2 regions of the Variovorax sp. PBS-H4 genome follow, and region 2 is predicted to be linked to the other one. Evidence: predicted binding sites of a transcription regulator. Region 2 holds the regulator's gene; the other holds the start of a gene.
What was found. Region 2 encodes FNR, which switches genes on or off when oxygen is low (the NO sensors DNR and NnrR bind a similar motif). Its sites were predicted from a motif close to TTGATNNNNATCAA; they were not measured.

Region 1 (9,472 bases), 120 kb from region 2:
CACATACTCTGCGTAGCCGCCGTTGACGGTGTAGCCGGTCATCTGCTGGTGGTCGCACAGCGTCTCCCAGCCGGTGATGCAGTGCTCGCAATGCCCGCAGGCGGTATGCAGCCACGGCACCCCCACGCGGTCGCCTTCCTTGACGTGCTTGACGCCCGCGCCGACAGCCGCGACATGGCCCACGCCCTCGTGGCCGGGAATGAAGGGCAGGGCGGGCTTGACCGGCCAATCGCCTTCTGCGGCATGCAGGTCGGTGTGGCAGACGCCGGAGGCGGCCACCTTGACCAGGACCTGCCCCGGGGGTACCTCGGGCACGGGCACTTCTTCGATCTTGAGGGGTTGTCCGAACGCGTGGACAACCGCGGCTTTCATCGTTCGCATGGCAAGCTCCAGGAGCAGAAAAGGGGAAGGAGAGTTGTGGCCACTCAGGGCATGTACTTGCCGCCGTTCATGGACAGTGTGATGCCACTGATGAAGCCGGCTTCGTCCGCGGCGAGAAAGACGACGCCGCGCGCGATCTCCGCCGGTGTCGCCAGCCGCCCCATCGGGACGGTCTTCAGGATCTGCGCCAGCGCGTCGGGCGGCACCGCACGGACCATGGCGGTGTCGGTATAGCCCGGCGCCACGACGTTGGCCGTGATGTTGCGGGACGCGCCTTCGAGCGCGAGGGACTTCGTGAAGCCGACCAGCCCCGCCTTGGTCGCGGCGTAGTTGGTCTGCCCGGCCTGCCCCGAGAGCCCGTTGACCGAGCTCATGTTGACGATGCGGCCGAAGCGGCGCTCCCGCATGCCCTCGATCACAGCTCGGCACATGTTGAAGCAGCCGCCCAGATTGACGTCGAGCACCTCGCGCCACTGCTCGAGCGTCATCTTGTGCAGCATCGCGTCGCGCGTGATGCCGGCATTGTTGATCAGCACCTCGATCGGCCCCAGGGCAGCCTCCACGCGGCCCACGCCCGTCTTGCACGCGGCCGGATCGGCCACGTTCCACGCGAATGCGGGTATGCCGGTTCGCGCGGTGAACGCCTCCGCCGCCTGCGTGTTGCCGCCGTAGTTGGAGGCGACCCGGTAGCCTGCGGCCGAAAGGGCTTCGGCTACGGCGGCTCCGATGCCAACGGTTCCGCCGGTGACCAGTGCGACACGCATCGTCAGGCTTCAACGAGCAGCTTGTTGATCACGTTGGCGACGCCCGGCGCCGACCATGCGGCCCCCTGGGCGGCCTTGCGTTCGGCCCAGGAATGGACCTTCCCGCTGAGCGTGACATGGGCACCGTTGACCTCGATCTTGATTCGCTCGGCTTCGCGACCTGCCTGGCGCTCCAGTGCTTCCTGGATCTTCTTTTCGACGTCGGCCGCCGTGAACTTCGGCTTCACGGCAACCAGGTTCGTGACGCCGGTGACGCCGAGCAGGTCGCGCACGGCATTTTCAGCCGCCCTGCGCTGGTAGTCCCATTCGACTTCTCCATTGAGCGTGACCCAGCCGTTCTCCAACATCGGATGGATCTTGTCGTCGGGCACGAGCACGTTCCACTCGATGGCGCGCTCCACGGCAGCGGCAATGTCAGCGTCGGTCCGCGTGTAGTCGGCGGCGAGCTTGACCGGCATCTCGATCGCCAGCGCCTTCACGCCCTTGACGCGCTGCGCAGCGCGCTCGATGGCGTACTTCTCGGCGTGGCTGGAGGGATGCCCGGTCAACGTGACGACGCCGTCCTTGACGATCACGCCGACGTCGGTGGCGGTGATCGCCGGGTCCCAGTTCAGTTCGGCGACGACATCGCTTCTGAGTTGTGCATCGGATCTCATGGGAATTCCTTTCGAGGGTGGGTGGATGACATTCATGGCGCCCCTGGTTTCAGGTTCGCGATGCCTGTGAGATCACTTTAGGACCGACCTGCGGCTTGAGCGTTGCGCTGGATCAAGCGATTGGCACGGCGTGCTCAATGCGCCATGACATAGGTGCCGGGTGCATCGCAAAGGGGGGCGTAGCCGAGCTCCGCATGGCCCATGCGCGGCGGCTTGCACCGAGGCCCCGAGCGAGCCGCCAGCCATGCCTGCAGTGCAGGCCACCATGAGCCCTCCACGTGTTCGGCGCGAGCGACGTACTCATCCGGTGATACGTAGGGGGCATTCCTGGCACGGTGGAGGACCCGACAGTGGCGGTGCGCGTGACCGGGCTCGCTCACGATGCCGGCGTTGTGGCCGCCGTTGGTGAGAACGAAGCTGATCTCGGTATCGCATAGCAAATTCAGTTTGTAGACGGAGCGCCAGGGTGCGACATGGTCGGTTTGCGTCGCGACGGCGAAGATCGGTGCCTCGATGTCGCCCAACGAGACCGGTCGTCCGTTTACCAGGTATTGGCCACGCGCAAGCGCGTTGTCGAGGAACAGGCTGCGCAGGTAGTCGGCGTGCATTCGGTAGGGCATGCGCGTGCCGTCAGTGTTCCAGGCCATCAGATCGGTCATCGGACTGCGCTCGCCGAGGAGGTAGTTCTGCACCATGGGCGACCAGATGAGGTCGATGGCGCGCAACAGGTTGAAGGCGCCTGCCATCTGGCTCGAATCCAGATAGCCCTGGCGCGCCATCAGGTCTTCCATGAAGCTGAGCTGGCTCTCGTCGATGAAAAGGCCGAGTTCTCCCGGCTCCGTGAAATCCGTCTGTGCCGCCAGCAGCGACACCGTCGCGAGGCGATCGTCGCCGTCGCGCGCCATGGCCGCCGCGCCGATGGCCAGCAGCGTTCCTCCCAGGCAGTAACCCACTGCGTGCACGCGCCTCCGGGGCACGATGGCGTTGATCGCGTCGAGGCTGGCCATGAAGCCTTGCGCCAAGTAGTCGTTGATGCCGAGGTCCCGATCATCCGAATCGGGGTTTCTCCACGAAATCGCGAACACGGTGTGACCCTTGTCGACCAGATAGCGGATCAGAGAGTTGTGCGGGGAGAGATCGAGGATGTAGTACTTCATGATCCACGCGCTCATGATCAACAGCGGCTCGGGATGGACCTTGGCCGTCGTGGGCGCATATTGGATAAGCTCCATGAGGTGGTTGCGCAAGACGACCTTTCCGGGGGTGATTGCCACCTGGCGCCCGGGTACGAAATCCTCGGCAGCTTTCGGCGGCAGGCGCTGGAGGCTGCGCTGCAGGTCTTCCGCAAAGTTCCGGGCGCCTTGCAGCAGGTTCATCCCGCCGGTCGCGGCGGTTCTTTGCAGGACGAGCGGGTGGGTCGCGGGCCAGTTCGCCGGAGAGCAGATCTCGTGCAACTGCCTTGCCGCGAAGGCGACGACTTGCCCGTGGTGGCGCTCGACACCGGGTACGCCTTCGGTCAATTGCCGCAGCCACTGGCCGCTTGTGCGGAACGCCTGGCGATACAGGGTGAAGGGCCATGCATCCCACGAAGGGTCTGCGAGGCGGCGGTCGTCTTCGTGCGAGTCCGGGGTCGGCGGTTCACGGGGAGGCAATGCCTGGAAGGCCTGGCCAGTGGCCTCGACCGCCCGCGTCAGCGGGCCGCTCACGAGCACTTGGGCGCTGCGCACGGGCTGCGCTGCGAGGTGGATGGCCCAGTCCGACCAGGCCAGCATCATCGCCGCGGGCGAAATCCCTCTGGTCAGCTGGCCCATGACGGCATGCAGCGTCCGGTCCAGTGCCTCGACTTTGTCTTCCATCTACATCCTCGAATTGATTGCCGATGGCGTCCAAGTCTGGGTGCTTGGGCGGTCGAGCCATTTGATGGATGTCAAGGCGCCGCAATGTCGGTCCGTGTGTTGATGCGGATCAAGGCCAAGGGAGCTGCAGGCGCTGAAACTGACAAGAACATCTTTTTCACCCGAGGACCTGGCCATGTACCAACGCATTCTTGTTCCCGTCGATGGCAGCACGACCTCCCTCAGGGGCCTGGACGAGGCGCTTCGTCTGGCCAAGCTCACGGGCGCAGCGCTGCGACTCGTCCACGTCGTGGACGAACTGAAGTATGTGACCGGCTTCGAGACCTTTGCCGCCTACAACTCGGACCTCGTCCCGCTCATGGCTGAAGCGGGCGAGCAGATCCTCCAGCAAGGGACCGAGATCGCAGCGCGTGCCGGCGTGGAGGCCGAAACCGTTCTCTTCACCTCGGCCGCTGGCCGCGTATCGGAACTCGTGGCCGAGCAGGCGAGAGCCTGGAACGCCGACCTGATCGTGATCGGCACGCATGGTCGCCATGGTGTCGGCCGTGCGCTGCTGGGCAGCGATGCGGAGCAGATACTGCGCATCTCGCCGGTCCCGGTGCTGCTGGTCAATGCCCGCCCGAGGGCGGGTGACGCAAGCAGCGCGGTGGCACCGCAAGTCGCAGCCGACGCATGAGAGATCTCCGGCCCGCCTCATGAGCGGTGATCAAGACCTGGCGATCGGAAACGCGCACCTGCATCCGGCAGAGGCCATTGCCGCGCACCTGGAGGTGGATCCGCGGATTGGCTTGACGGCTGACCAGGCGAAGCGGCGGCGGGATATTCACGGCGAAAACCGGCTCCCCGAAGCGGCTCCGCGCGGCCTGATCCGGCGTGTCTGCGATCAGTTCCGTGACTTCATGGTGCTGGTCCTGCTTTCGGCTGCGCTGCTGTCGGGATTCATCGGGGATGTTGCGGATACGGTGGCGATCGCGGCCATCGTGCTGCTCAATGCCGCGATCGGGCTGACGCAGGAGTGGCGCGCAGAGCGCGCGCTCGACGCATTGAAGCGCCTGGCTGCGGCGCACACGACCGTGCGTCGCGAAGGTCTCTCGCTGACGATCGATACCGCGCACGTGGTGCCCGGCGACGTGGTGCTGCTGGAGGCGGGCAATCTCGTCCCCGCCGATCTGCGCCTGCACAAGGTGGCGCAACTGCGGGTGGACGAGTCGACGCTGACGGGAGAATCCGTCACGGTGGATAAGCACACCGCGCACCTCGGCGAAGGTGAACATCCACTGGGCGACCGGCTGAACATGGCCTTCAAGGGAACGCTGGTCACGCATGGTCGCGCCGAAGGCGTGGTGGTCGCCACCGGCCAGCAGACGGAACTCGGCCGCATCGCCGGCCTCCTGCGGGACGCGGAGGCGCGAAGCACGCCGCTCCAGCTTCGCCTTGCCGACTTCGGCAGGCGGCTTTCGCTCGTGGTCCTGTTGATCTGCGGGCTGGTTTTCACCATGGGTGTGCTGCGAGGCGAGCCGGTGCTGCTGATGGCCCTCACGGCCGTGAGCCTCGCAGTGGCGGCCATTCCCGAGGCGCTGCCCGCGGTCGTTACGGTTCTCCTGGCGCTCGGTGCCCGTCGCATGGTGAAGGTGAATGCCCTGGTCCGCCGGCTGCCATCGGTGGAGACACTGGGATCGATCAGCGTGATCTGCTCCGACAAGACCGGCACGCTGACCCAGAACCGCATGCGGGTTCAGGCTGTCGAATATCCCGGCGGCGGAACACCGGAACCGTTGTGGACCGCGGCGCTGCTTTGCAACGACGCGAGCCTGAACGCCAACGACGCCTGGGTGGGCGACCCGACCGAGACCGCGCTTGTCGAGGCCGCGATGGCAAGCGGCATGGACCCGCGGGCCATCCGCGCGTCGCGCGTGCGGCTTCACGAATGGCCTTTCGATTCCGAGCGAAAGCGGATGAGCACCTTGCATCGCGAGGGCGGCGACTGGGTCGTCTTGACCAAAGGTGCTCCCGAAGCGCTCGTGCCCCGCTGCACGCGCGTGGCCCGCGGGCAGCAGGAGGCCGCACTCGACGTCGCCCTGGCTTTGAGCGTGGCGGCAGCGATGGCCGAGCAGGGCTTGCGCGTTCTCGCCGTGGCCCGGCGTTCGTTCGGCGGGGATCCCGCCGGACAGTCTGCAGACACCGTTGAGGCCGACCTGGTCCTGCTCGGTCTCGTGGGTCTGGCAGACCCACCGCGTCCCGAAGTAAAGGCAGCTGTCTCGGATTGCCGCAGCGCAGGCATCACGCCGGTGATGATCACCGGCGACCACCCGGCGACTGCGCTGGCCATTGCGCGCGAGCTCGGCATTGCGGACGACCACTCGCCAGTATTGACGGGCGTGCAGCTCGCCGCACTCGACGACGCCGCGCTGCGACGCCTGGCCGGGGACGTCCAGGTGTACGCACGGGTCGATCCGGCCCAGAAGATTCGCATCGTGCGGGCGCTCCAGGCGCAAGGCCAGTTCGTCGCGATGACTGGCGATGGCGTCAACGACGCACCGGCACTGAAGCAGGCCGACATCGGCGTTGCCATGGGGCTCGGCGGCACCGACGTGGCACGCGAGGCGGCGAGCCTCGTGCTCCTCGACGACAACTTCGCCACCATCGTGGCCGCGGTCCGCGAGGGAAGGCGCATCTTCGACAACATCCGCAAGTTCGTCCGCTACGCGATCACCGGGAACTCCGCAGAGATCTGGACCTTGCTGCTTGCTCCGCTCGTGGGCATGCCGATTCCACTGCTGCCGCTGCATATCCTCTGGATCAACCTGGTGACCGATGGACTGCCCGGCCTGGCGTTTGCCGCAGAACCCGCCGAACGAGGCGTGATGCGGCGGCCTCCGCGCGCCCCCGGCGAAAGCCTGTTCGCAGGTGGAACCTGGCAGCACATCCTGTGGGTGGGGCTGCTGATCGCAGGCCTGTGCCTTGGCATCCAGGCCTGGGCCTTGAAGACAGGCATGCATTGGCAAACGATGGTGTTCACGGTGCTCACGCTCTCGCAGATGGGATACGTGCTGGCCATTCGGTCGGAGAGCGATTCGCTCTTGACGCTGGGACTGCGCAGCAATTCGCCCATGGCCGGTGCGGTGTTGTCGACCTTCGTGCTTCAACTTGCCGTTGTCTATGTACCGCCGTTGCAGGAGGTATTTCGCACCGAAGCGCTGGCGGCCGGCGAGTTGGCGATATGTCTGGGCTGCTCGGTAGTGGTATTCGTGGCGGTCGAAACGGAGAAATGGTTGCGTCGGTCGGCACGGTACCTTCGGCCGCAGGAAGCGCCGATCCCGCGCCGGGGGCCGGCTGGCTAGCGAGCGCTCCGTCGAGGCACGCCAGGTCGGTAACGCGCTTTGCGCGAGAGCACACAGGAAGATCAGGTGCACACTCCTGGAATGAGCACGTCCACATCGACTGCCGCCGCCGACCGCACGCTGGTGACGGCCTTGCGTGAGCGCCTGCAGCTCGACACCGGCGAGGCGGTATCGCTGGTGGAGACTCACATCTCCTGGGTGCTGCTGACCTCGCGGTTGGCCTACAAGCTCAAGAAGCCCGTCTATCTGGGTTTCGTCGACTTCAGCACACTGGCGGCCCGCAAGCACTTCTGCGAAGAGGAGGTGCGCCTCAATCGGCGGCTCGCGCCTTCGCTCTACATCGGCGTGGTCGCCGTCTGCGGCAGCGCGCAGGCGCCGCACCTCGGAGAAGGCGACCCCATCGAATTTGCCGTCTGCATGCGGCGCTTTTCCGAAGATGCATTGCTGCAACGACTGGTGCCGGCCGGACGGCTGGAGCTTGACCGCCTTGAACAGTTCGCGCATCGGTTGGCCAGTTTCCACGGGCGGGCACAGATCGCCGCACCGGAGTCGGAGTTCGCAACGCCGGACCAGGTGGGTCGTCCGGTGGTCGATGCGTTGGCACGTCTGCGCGTCGATGCCGGCGCGCGGCCCACCAGAGATCTGCAGACTTGGATTTTCGAGCAAAGGAAGGCGTTGCGCACGGCCTGGTTCGCGAGGCAGCGCAGTGGTGCAGTTCGGGAGTGCCATGGCGACCTTCATCTGGCCAACGTGGTGCTGATCGACGACCAGCTGACCGCCTTCGACTGCATCGAGTTCGATCCTGCTCTGCGCTGGATCGACGTGATGAGCGACGTCGCCTTTCTCACGATGGACCTGGAAGCGCACGGCCGCAGGGATCTCGCGTTCCGCTTTCTCGATGCGTACCTGCAGCACAGCGGCGACTACGCGGGCATGCAGGTGTTGCGCTTCTATGAGGTGTACAGGGCACTCGTGCGTGCGTTGGTGGGCCGCTTCCGTGTGCGTGCCGGCGCTGCGCAGCCCGGCGGACCCGACTACCTCGCCTGCGCAACACGACTTGCGCGGATGCCGAACAGCGCGCCCCGCCTGATGCTCACGCACGGGCTGTCCGGTTCGGGCAAGTCGACCATGGCTGCGGCGCTGCTGGCGGTCGCGGGCGCGATCCGCATCCGGTCGGATGTCGAGCGCAAGCGTCTTTTCGGACTGGAGCCACACGAGCGCTCCATCGACCACCCTACGAATATCTACTCGCGGGAGGCGACCGAACGTACGTTCGCCCGTTTGGCCGAGTGCGCGCGCACGGCCCTGCAGGCCGGCTATCCGGTGATCGTCGACGCCGCCTTCCTGCGCCGCGACGAGCGGCTGTTGTTCCGCGCCTTGGCGGCGCAACTGCACGTGCCCTTCTCGATTCTTCGCTGCCGCGCCGGCGAAGCGGACTTGCGCAGGCGGATCGTGGCGCGGGAGGCGCAGGGACGCGACCCGTCCGAGGCGACCCTGGACGTGCTGGAGCGACAGCTTGCGACGCAGGAGCCCTTGGATCCGGGTGAATGCGCCGCGGTCCTCGACGTTGCCACGGACGCGCCGGTGGATGTGGATGCGCTTGGCGCGCGCTGGCTTGCGCTTTCCCTGCCGCCAATCACTCGAAGGCCAGCGGGCTGGTCGGCAAGCTGACTGTCTTCAAGGGTTGAACCTGTTCGGGGATGTTCAGCCTCGGCATCGACGGCGCGCCGGATGTTGATCTGGCGCAAAGGAGATCGATGAGCACGGGACGAGCATCAGGCCATCCGAAGTTTCGAAGGAAGGAGCAGCAGGCTCATGAAAATTCTTCTCGCAGTGGATGGCAGCGACTACACGAAACGCATGCTCTCCTATCTGGCAGCGCACAAGGACGCACTGGGCGCGGGTCACGCCTACACCGTCTTCTATGCGGTTCTCCCGGTCACGCATCGGGCTGCCGCGTTCGCGGGCCCCGAGCTCGTTCATGGCTACTACGAAGACGACGCACGCGTGGTGCTGGGGCCGGTTCGAACGTTTCTTTCGGAACATGGCATCGAGGCCGCCTTCGTTCACAAGGTGGGCCATCCAGCCGAGGAAATCGCTTCGTATGCAGAAGCGGGCAACTTCGATCTGCTGGTCATGGGATCCCACGGTGCCGGCGCATTGAAGAACCTCGTGCTGGGGTCGGTCGCCACGAAGGTGCTGGCGCGATGCTCGGTGCCGGTCCTGTTGGTGCGCTGAGGTGCCGACCAGGCCATTCGCGCGCGGGCTGCTGGCGGCGACGCTCGGCGCACTTGCGTTCCTCGGCGCGGCGCATGCGTGGTCTCACGACGGGCCCTGTCTCGACCCGTCCGATTCTTTGAGTCGGGGAGGCGATTTCGTGGCAGCCGTGCGGCGGCAGGCGCCGGCTGTCGTGCGTGTTCTGAGCATCGCCCCGGGCACGGACTGGGGCGGCAGCGATGAGGTGGGGATGCCGG
Region 2 (9,472 bases):
GCCCGCGCGCAGCACCCTGCGATCCGCTGAAGGTCACCTGCTCGACCTGCCGGACGAGCTTGCGGACGGCGCCTTGCTGCGCGATGCGCATGCGGCCGTCGCCGGTGGCGAGCTTGACGCCCTTGGCGGCGAAGGTGCCGCAGAAGACCACCTTGCGTGCGTTCTGCGCAATATCGATGAAGCCGCCAGGGCCGACCGCCAGTCCGCCGAGCCGCGACACGTTGACGTTGCCTTCGGCGTCGAATTCGCCGAAGCCGAGGAAGGCGATGTCGAGTCCGCCGCCGCCGTAGAAGTCGAACTGCGTCGGCGCGTCGAGGATCGCCGAAGGGTTGCGCGCATAGCCGAACAACTCGCCCATCAACAGGGAGCCGCCGTAGGTGCCGTGCTCGATGGTCTGGTAGATGCGATCGAGTTCGCCGCGCTGCACGACCAGGCGCGAGACGGCATCGGGCACGCCGACACCGTAATTGACGACCGCGCCTTCGAACAGCTCGCAGGCGGCACGCCGCGCGATCGCCTGGCGTTCGTTGAACGGCTCGTTGTCGGCCGGTTCTGCGGCGAAGCGCTCGGCGCCGGTGATCTCGCCGGACAACCGGGGATCGAAGGGAATGGCGTAGCTCGACTTCTGCTGCGGGTCCACGACGATGGCGTCGACCCAGGCTGCCGGGATCCGCACTTCGCGCGCCTTGAGCGAGCCACGCGGCACGCGCTCCTTCACCTGCACGACGACCTTGCCCTTGCAGGCGCGGGCGGCCAGCGCGAGGGCCTGCGCGTCCAGGTTGGCCGCCTCGTGCTCGAAGCTGATGTTGCCGTCATCGTCGGCCGCCGATGCACGGATGAACGCAACGTCCACGCTGTACGGCTTGTAGCGCAGGTACTCGGTCCCGGCGATGGTGACCACCTCCGCGAGGTCTTCGTCGGCGCTGGCATTCATGCGCCCGCCGCCCCTGCGCGGGTCGACCACCGTTCCCAGGCCGACGTGGGTGAACAGCCCGGGGCGTCCCGCGCCGATCTCGCGCAGCAACTGCGACGACACGCCGCCGGGCAGGATGTAGGCGGCGATCTTCTCGTCGGCCACCAGCTGCTGCATGCGTGGCGACCAGACCCAGTGGCCGCCGATCACCTTGCGCACGAGGCCTTCGTAGGCAAAGCAGTTCATGCCCAGCGTCTTCTTGTCGCCGATGCCCAGCGCGTGGACCACGGTCAGGCGGCACGGCTGCCGCGTCGCGAGAAACCGGCGCTCGACAGCCTGGAACAGGCACGTCGCCTCCATGAGCCCGCCGCCCCCACCCATGAGAACGACCGTGTCGTCGTCGGCAACCAGCCTAGCCGCGGCATCGGCATCGATGAACTTGTCTTTCATCGCTCTCTTACCGGTGCAGCTGGAACAGGGACGCGCCGAGCTTGCGCGCGCTGCGCGCGATCACGGTGCGGTGGATCTCCGACGTTCCGTCGAAGATGCGGTAGATGCGCGCATCGCGGTAGTAGCGCTCGATCGGCAGCTCCTTGCAGAATCCCATGCCGCCGAACACCTGCACGCCGCGATCCACCACGCGGCCCAGCGTCTCCGCCGCGTGCACCTTGACCATCGAGATCCAATCGCGCGCATCCATGCCGTTGTCGATCATCCAGGCGGCGCGGTGCACCATCAGCCGCGCGGCGTTCACCTCGATCACGCTGTCCGCGATCATCTGCTGGATCATCTGGAAGTCGCCGATCGGCTGGCCGAACTGGCGCCGCTCCGCGGCGAACCGGTTCATCAGGTCCAGCACGTGCGCTGCCTTGCCCACGGCACGTGCGCCCACCTGGGCCAGGCGCACCCGCCCCAGGTTCTGCATCGCCATGCGAAAACCCTGGCCCCGTTCGCCGAGCAGGGCAAGGCGTTCGAGCGGCACATCGTCGAAGAACAGTTCGACATGCGGCGTGCCGCGGATGCCCATCATGGCCTGGTCCTTGCCGATGCGGAAGCCCGGCAGATCCTTGTCGACGATGAACAGCGAGATCTCCTTGTCGCCCGTGCGGGCAGAGACGAGAAAGAAATCGGACCAGAGCCCATCGCTGATGAAATGCTTGCCGCCGTTGAGGACCCAGCCGCCGGCAGTTTCGCGCGCCGTCGTGCGGATGCCCTGCGCGTCCGAGCCGGCGCCGGGTTCGGTGATGGCGATCGCGCAGGTGCGCTCGCCGGACACCGCCGGCTTCAGCCAGCGCTCCACCTGCTCGCCCTTGCAGGCCAAGAGCGCCTCGTACACGTTGCCGAAGGCGCGGCGGATCAGGATGTCGGTGGTGTGGCCGAACTCTTCTTCGCACAGCATGCAGTCGACGGCGGACAGGCCGGCCCCGCCCAGCGCTTCAGGCATGTTGAGCGCATAAAGGCCCAGTTCCTTCGATTGCGCGTGCACCCGTCGTGCGACCTCGTCGGGCAGGACGCCCGTCGATTCGATCTGCTCCTCCAGCGGATGCAGGACCTCGTCGATGAAGCGGCGCACGGTATCGAGCAGCAGGCGCTGGTCGTCGCTGAGGGCGAAATTCATGATGAGGTCTTCTCGAGGTAGAAGGCCGCGATGCGCTCGCCCACCGCGCGGAACATGTCCAGGCCCGTCATGGTGGCGCAACCCCTGGCCCGGGCGGCGGCGAGAAGCGGCGTGATTTCCGGCGAGGTGATGACGTCGCCGATGAACATGCCGGCTTCGATGCGCGAACCGTCGATGGGGGAGGGGTCGCCGTCCTTCATGCCGGCGGGCGACGCATTGATCACGAGGTCGAAGCCGCGCGGGTCGTCCGAGCCAAGCGAAGGCGCGACGCTGCCGTAGCGCGCGATCTTCTCCAACAGCGCGTCGCGCCGGCCTGCGTCGAGGTCGTGCAGCGCCAGCGCGCTCACGCCTGCATCCACGAGCGAGTGCGCGATCGCGCTGCCCGCGCCGCCGGCGCCGACCAGCAGCGCGCGCCTGCCACGCGGGTCGAAGCGATGGCGCGCCAGCCCCGCCACGTAGGCATCGCCGTCGCACATGTCGCCGAACCATCCGCCACCGGGCCTGCGGCGCGCCACGTTGGCGGCCACTATCGATCGTGCGCGCGGCGTCAGTTCGGCGCAGCGCGCGGCGAGGGCGAACTTGTGCGGCACAGTGGCGATCACGCCGTCGACGTTCGGCATGCGTTCGACGGCGCCAAGAAAGCTGCCGAAATCTGCCGGCTTGACGTGCGCCGGCACGACGACCGTGTCGGCACCCCGTTCGCGCAACAGCCGCGTGACGGCTGCGGGCGACTTGACCTGGGCGATCGGGTCGCCGGCGATGAAGATGACGCGCGTGGCGCCGGTGTAGGAGTCGAGCATCTGGATGGCGTCGGGGCAGCGGCCTGAACCTGAAAAAGATCCCTGTTGGAATGGTCCGACCATAGCATATAGTCGCCATACTGGAAATCATTTCTACAATTGCCGTCCATGACCATTGTCCCCTCCCGCATGCCCGTTGCCGTCGTCGGCGCGGGCGCCATCGGCCGCATGCACGTCGAGCGCATGCTGAGCCATCCGGACGTTTGCGTCGCCGGCGTCGCGGACCCAACGCCGGCCGCGCGGGAGTTCTGCGAGGCGCGCAGCCTGCCGTATTTCGACGATCACCGCGCCTTGCTCGACCAGCCGGGCGTGAAGGCGGCAATCGTCGCGACACCGAACGCTACGCACGCCGACGTCGGGATCGATTGCATCGAGCGCGGGCTGACGGTGCTCATGGAGAAGCCGGTGGCCGACACGGCGCAAGAGGGCCGCCGCCTGTGCGAGGCCGCCTGGCAGGCCAGGGTGCCGCTCATGGTGGGGCACCAGCGGCGCCACAACCCCATCATCCGGCGGGCCAGGCAGTTGCTCAGGCAGGGCGCGGTCGGCAGGGCGGTGAGCGTGACGGCGCTGGCGACATGGCTCAAGCCGGACAGCTACTTCGACGCCGTGTGGCGCAGGCAGGCGGGCGCGGGCCCGGTCCTGATCAACCTGATCCACGACATCGACCTGCTGCGCCACCTGGTCGGCGAGGTGGAGAGCGTGCAGGCGATTGCGTCCAGCGCGGTGCGCGGCTTCGAGGTGGAAGACACCGCCGCCGTCATCCTGCGCTTCGCGAACGGCGCGCTCGGCACGATGGCCGTGAGCGACGCAGCGGTCGCGCCGTGGAACTGGGACCTGGCCGCCGGCGAAGCGGACCATTACGCGCAGGTCGACGTCGACACGCATTTCATCAGCGGCACGGAAGGTTCGCTCACGCTGCCCCGACTGAACCTCTGGAAGCATTCCGGCAAGCGGGGCTGGCACGAGCCGCTCGCCGTCGAGCGCGAGATGCTCCATCGCCAAGATCCGTACATCGAGCAGCTGCGGCACCTGCGCGCCGTCGCCGAAGGCCGTGAACAGCCCGTCTGTTCCGGCGAGGACGGGTTGCGCACGCTCCTGGCCGCGCTGGCCATCGGGCGGGCTGCGCGCGAAGGCCAGCCGGTCACCATCTGAGAGGAGGCCCGCCATGTCCGGTGTCATGCAGCGCACCCTCGCAATCCTCGACTGCCTCGCGGACAACGTCGGCGGGATGCAGATCGGCGCGCTCGCCGATCGCATCGGCATCCCGATTTCGGCAGCGCATCGCCTGCTTGCCGAACTGGCGGAGCATGGCTGGGTGCGGCAGTCGCGTGAACGCGGCGAATACGTGCTGACGACCCGGCTCGTCTCGCTGGGGCTGACCTATCTCAAGAACTCGGGGATCATCGATCTTTGCCAGCCGGTGCTCGACACGCTGGCGGAAGCCAGCGGCGAGCTCGTGCGGCTGGGCGTCGTGGACGTCGATCACTTGACGTGGGTTGCCAAGTCGCAGGGGGCGCGCAGCGGCCTGCGCTACGACCCGGACATGGGAGTCGACGCGCAGCTCTCGTGCACGGCCACCGGTTTCGCGTGGTTGTCGACGCTGCCGGAGTCCGACGCCATTGCCCTGGTGAGCGCGCAGGGCCTTCCCGCGCCGGGGCGGTTCGGCCCCAGGGCGCCGACGTCGATGAACGCCGTGATGAAAGCCGTGCGGCAGGCGCGCAAGCAGGGGTTTGCCATCGCGGTCGAGACGTACACGGTCGGCCTGGCGGCGATCTCCGCCCCGATCATCGGCGCCCACGGAGGCGCCGTCGGCGTGCTTGCGATCTCGGGACCATCGGCGCGCCTGACGCAGGAGAAGATGCTGACGCTGGTGGCGCCCTTGCTGGCGGCCACGGCGGACCTCGCGGCGGCGAGCAGCGCGTCGCCCTTGTTCGACCGCGCGTTCAACTCACGCGAACTGGAGACCGCATGACAACGGCGAACCCCTGGAACCTGGGCCAACTCGTGGCGCTGCCTTATGCACCCCCGCAGATCGTCGGGCTCGCGGCGGCTGTCGGCTGCGCGGGCGTCGGCATCCGGTTGCTGCCTACGACGGCGGGTGGCTTGTACTACCCGCTGGTGGAGGACGCCGCAATGCTGCGCGAAACGCTCGCGGCACTGGCCGATACCGGGGTCGGCATCTTCGACCTGGAAGTGCTGCGCATCAACGAGCACTTCGACGTGGCCGCCTACGCCGGATTTCTCGAAGTCGGCGAGCAGCTCGGCGCGAAGCACATCCTCGTTGCGGGGGACGACCCGAACGCGTCGCGCATGACGGCGTCTTTCGCGGCGCTGTGCGAAGCGGCGGCCCGGCACAAGCTCACGTGCGACGTGGAGTTCATGCCATGGACGGACGTGCCCGACGTGGCAGCGGCCGTGCGCATCGTGCGTGGCGCCGCCCAGCCGAACGGCGGGGTGCTGGTGGACGCGCTGCACTTCGCGCGTTGCGGCAGCTCGCTCGAGGAAATCCGCGCGCTCGATCCGCGCTGGGTCCACTACGCCCAGATCTGCGACGGCCCGGTCCCGGGCCCCGACACGACCGAAGGCCTGATCCACGCGGCGCGCTGCGAGCGGATGCTTCCGGGCGAAGGGGACCTGCCGCTGCGCGCGCTGTTCGATGCCTTGCCGCGGGGCACGCCCGTCAGCATCGAGGTGCCGAGCGAATCGCGCGCCCCCGCCATGGGCTACGAAAACTGGGCGCGGCTGGCGGTGGCGGAGACGAATAAAGTCCTGGGCGCTCCGTTCCCCTAGGAATGGTCTGCAAAAAAGGCCCGAGAAAGCTGCCGAACATCCAGAAGGAGCAGTTGCAGTTTCTCGGGGGCCGCCGTCACGCCTTCCTTCCCGACCGTCTGGACCTGCGGCTCCAGCGGCGTGCCAGGGTGGCCAGGTCATCGAATGCCGGGACGATCGCAAGCACAAGCAACAACAGCGCGAGAGGAACAGTCGAGACGTACCCGACATGCTTGAATCCGACCGCGCCCATCACCCCGCCCAGGAAGAAAAAGACAACGAGAAGCGTGAGAACGCGAAGGCGGTCGCGGTTGGCGAGCACGCGAAGATGCGACGGCGGGCCAGAGGCATTCCGATAGAACAGTTTCCCGAGCTCGATCCCGATGTCGGTCACGATGCCGGTCAAGTGCGTCGTTCTGATCTCGGCGTGCGACAGCTTGGTGATCACGGCGTTCTGCAGCCCCATGATGAAGCAGAGCAGCATCACTGTCACGGGCACAAAGAAGCCCTGCATGCTGGACAACCTGGCCCCCAGCGCTCCAAAGCAGATCAGGAGGGTGGCTTCCACCAGCAGCGGCAAAGCGTATTCGCTGTGCATGCGGCGCCTGCGCGCATAGTTGACCAGTACTGCGGAAGTTGCCGCTCCTGCCACGAACGACACCAGTCCGCCCGCCCCGCCCAGCACGATGTCGTAGGTGCCCAGCACAAGATTGTCTGCCATGGACGAGACGATGCCTGTCATGTGCGAGGTGTACTGATGGACGGCCAGGAACCCGCCGGCGTTGATCGCGCCGGCCACGAATGCCAACGCAAACCCGAGGTGGCGGTTTGCGATCGGGGTTCTTTTTCGACCGGTAAGTCGTCTGGCGTAGTCGATGGGCATGGGCTGCTGCTGGCCGGATCCTACCGCCTTCAGTCGCTCAGGCGCGCGTAGCACGTGCGAAGCGCCGCCTCTCTTCAGGACGCCGGCAGGTCAGCAGCCGGGAGGATTGACCAGACGCCGGAGCGCCTCCGGATCGACGATGCGCACCTTGCGCTGGTCGACCTCGACGATGCCGTCCGTCATGAACTTCGAGAGCGTGCGGCTCACCGTTTCGAGCGTGAGCCCCAGGTAGCTGCCGATCTCCTCGCGGGTCATGCGCAGGATGAACTCGGACTGCGAGAAGCCGCGCGCGTGCAGGCGCTGTACGAGATTCAGCAGGAAGGCAGCGAGCCGCTCCTCGGCGCGCATGCTCCCCAGCAGCAGCATCACGCCGTGATCGCGCACGATCTCCCGGCTCATGATCTGGTGGATGTGGCGCTGCAGCACCTTGACCTCGCGCGACAGCGCCTCCAGGCGATGGAAGGGCATCACGCAGACCTCGGCGTCCTCGATGGCGATGGCATCGCAGGTGTGCTGGTCATTGACGATGCCGTCCAGGCCGATGATCTCGCCCGCCATCTGGAAGCCCGTGACCTGGTCGCGACCATCCTCGCTCGCGACGCGCGTCTTGAAGAAGCCGCTGCGGATGGCGTAGAGCGCGCTGAAGCGCTCGCCGTTGCGGAACAGGGTCTCGCGCCGGCGCACCTTGCGTCGCGTGGAAACGAGCTCGTCGATGCGCTTCAGATCGTCCGGCTCCAGCCCGGCGGGCATGCAGAGCTCGCGCAGGGTACAGCTCGAGCAGGCGACCTTGATGTTCTGGGCTGTCATGGCGGGGTGTTGGAGAGGTGCGGTCATTCTGTGTCGCAACGCACGTCGCGGGCTTGATGCACATCAAGGCCCGCCGCGCCGCGCGGCGGCATAGTGGCTCATTGCTTTTCATGCCGCTGCGATGAAATCATCTTTGGCCTTCGCCCCCGACGCCGCGTCGCTGATCCTCCCGTCACAGGAGCTGCTGCGCCGCTTCGACCTCCAGGGGCCCCGCTATACCTCCTACCCGACGGCCGACCGCTTCGTCGAAGCCTTCGGACCCGAGGACTACGTGCGAGCGCTGCGTCAGCGCTGCGAACTCGGCGCGCACGGGCGGCCGCTGTCGCTCTACGTGCACATCCCGTTCTGTGCATCGCTGTGCTATTACTGTGCCTGCAACAAGATCGTTACCCGCCACCAGAGCCGAGGGCGGGAGTACCTCGATTACCTGGCCAAGGAGATCGCCCTGCAGGCCGCGCAGCTCGGCCGCGGCGCTGCGGTCAGCCAGCTGCACCTTGGTGGCGGGACGCCGACCTTCCTGCACGACGCCGGATTGCGCGAACTGCTGTCGGTGCTCGGGGACGCGTTCACGCTGGCGCCGGAACGCGAGCAGTCGATCGAGATCGATCCGCGTACCGTGGACGGGCACCGCCTCGCGAACCTCGCCGACATGGGCTTCGATCGCCTGAGCTTCGGCGTCCAGGACTTCGACCCGGAGGTGCAGAAGGCCGTGCACCGCGTTCAGCCCGCGAGGCAGGTGTTCGACCTGGTGGCGAGCGCGCGCGGGCTCGGCTTCGGCTCGATCAACATCGATCTCATCCATGGACTGCCGCGCCAGACCATCCAGTCCTTCGACCGCACGCTCGCGCAGGTCTGCGAGCTGCGGCCCGACCGCATCGCGCTCTATGCCTATGCGCACCTTCCGGAGCGGTTCAAGGCCCAGCGCCGTATCGCGGCCGACGAATTGCCGGACGCCAGGACCCGGATCGAGATGCTGTCGCGGTCGATCGCGACGCTCTCCGCGGCGGGCTACGTCTACATCGGCATGGACCATTTCGCCCTGCCGGATGACCCGCTCGCCATTGCGAAGCGCCAGGGGCGCCTGCATCGCAACTTCCAGGGCTACACCACGCAGCCGGACAGTGACCTGGTGGCCCTCGGGGTGTCGGGCATCGGTGCGGTCGGCGCCACCTACAGCCAGAACGCCAAGACACTCGAGGAGTACTACGACCACCTGGACCAGGATCGATTGCCGGTGGTGCGTGGCCTGGCCATGACGCGCGACGATGTGCTCCGGCGTTCGGTAATCATGGCGCTGATGTGCCAGGGCCACGTGGACTTCGAGGCGATCGAGCAAGCGCACCTGGTCGACTTCCGGCGCTACTTCGCGGACGAGCTGGTGGCACTGGCACCCCTCGCTGCACAGGAGTTGGTGCACGTGCACGACCACGAGATCGAAGTCACGCCGATGGGCTGGTTCTTCGTGCGGGCCATCGCGATGGTGTTCGACCGCTACCTGCAGTCCGACCGCAATCGCGCGCGCTTCTCGCGCATCGTCTGAGCATGCAGACCGCGCTGGCCGGCACCGCGTTGCTGATGGGACTGGCCGGCGGGCCCCATTGCGTCGCCATGTGCGGCGCGGCCTGTGCCGGCGTGATCCGCATCGTGCGCGCGCCGCAAGGCGGTGGCGTTGCGGCACTGCC

Region 1: E5CHR_RS19055 (universal stress protein) is a predicted target of FNR. The motif match lies at 3,757-3,770, and genes of this name have one in related genera.

What each region holds. Positions count from the first base shown of each region.
Region 1 covers NZ_LR594675.1:4,015,359-4,024,830, reverse strand. The annotation lists gene adhP (alcohol dehydrogenase AdhP) at 1-381, opposite strand, end outside; gene phbB (acetoacetyl-CoA reductase) at 426-1,145, opposite strand; gene E5CHR_RS19065 (BON domain-containing protein) at 1,148-1,801, opposite strand; gene E5CHR_RS19060 (PHA/PHB synthase family protein) at 1,936-3,657, opposite strand; gene E5CHR_RS19055 (universal stress protein) at 3,833-4,333, shown strand; gene E5CHR_RS19050 (cation-translocating P-type ATPase) at 4,353-6,998, shown strand; gene E5CHR_RS19045 (bifunctional aminoglycoside phosphotransferase/ATP-binding protein) at 7,080-8,669, shown strand; gene E5CHR_RS19040 (universal stress protein) at 8,814-9,236, shown strand; gene E5CHR_RS19035 (trypsin-like peptidase domain-containing protein) at 9,238-9,472, shown strand, end outside.
Region 2 covers NZ_LR594675.1:4,136,978-4,146,449, reverse strand. The annotation lists gene E5CHR_RS19655 (acyl CoA:acetate/3-ketoacid CoA transferase) at 1-1,363, opposite strand, end outside; gene E5CHR_RS19650 (acyl-CoA dehydrogenase family protein) at 1,371-2,531, opposite strand; gene E5CHR_RS19645 (shikimate dehydrogenase family protein) at 2,528-3,331, opposite strand; gene E5CHR_RS19640 (Gfo/Idh/MocA family protein) at 3,440-4,483, shown strand; gene E5CHR_RS19635 (IclR family transcriptional regulator) at 4,497-5,303, shown strand; gene E5CHR_RS19630 (sugar phosphate isomerase/epimerase family protein) at 5,300-6,121, shown strand; gene E5CHR_RS19625 (YoaK family protein) at 6,198-6,983, opposite strand; gene fnr (fumarate/nitrate reduction transcriptional regulator Fnr) at 7,074-7,790, opposite strand; gene hemN (oxygen-independent coproporphyrinogen III oxidase) at 7,912-9,330, shown strand; gene E5CHR_RS19610 (sulfite exporter TauE/SafE family protein) at 9,333-9,472, shown strand, end outside.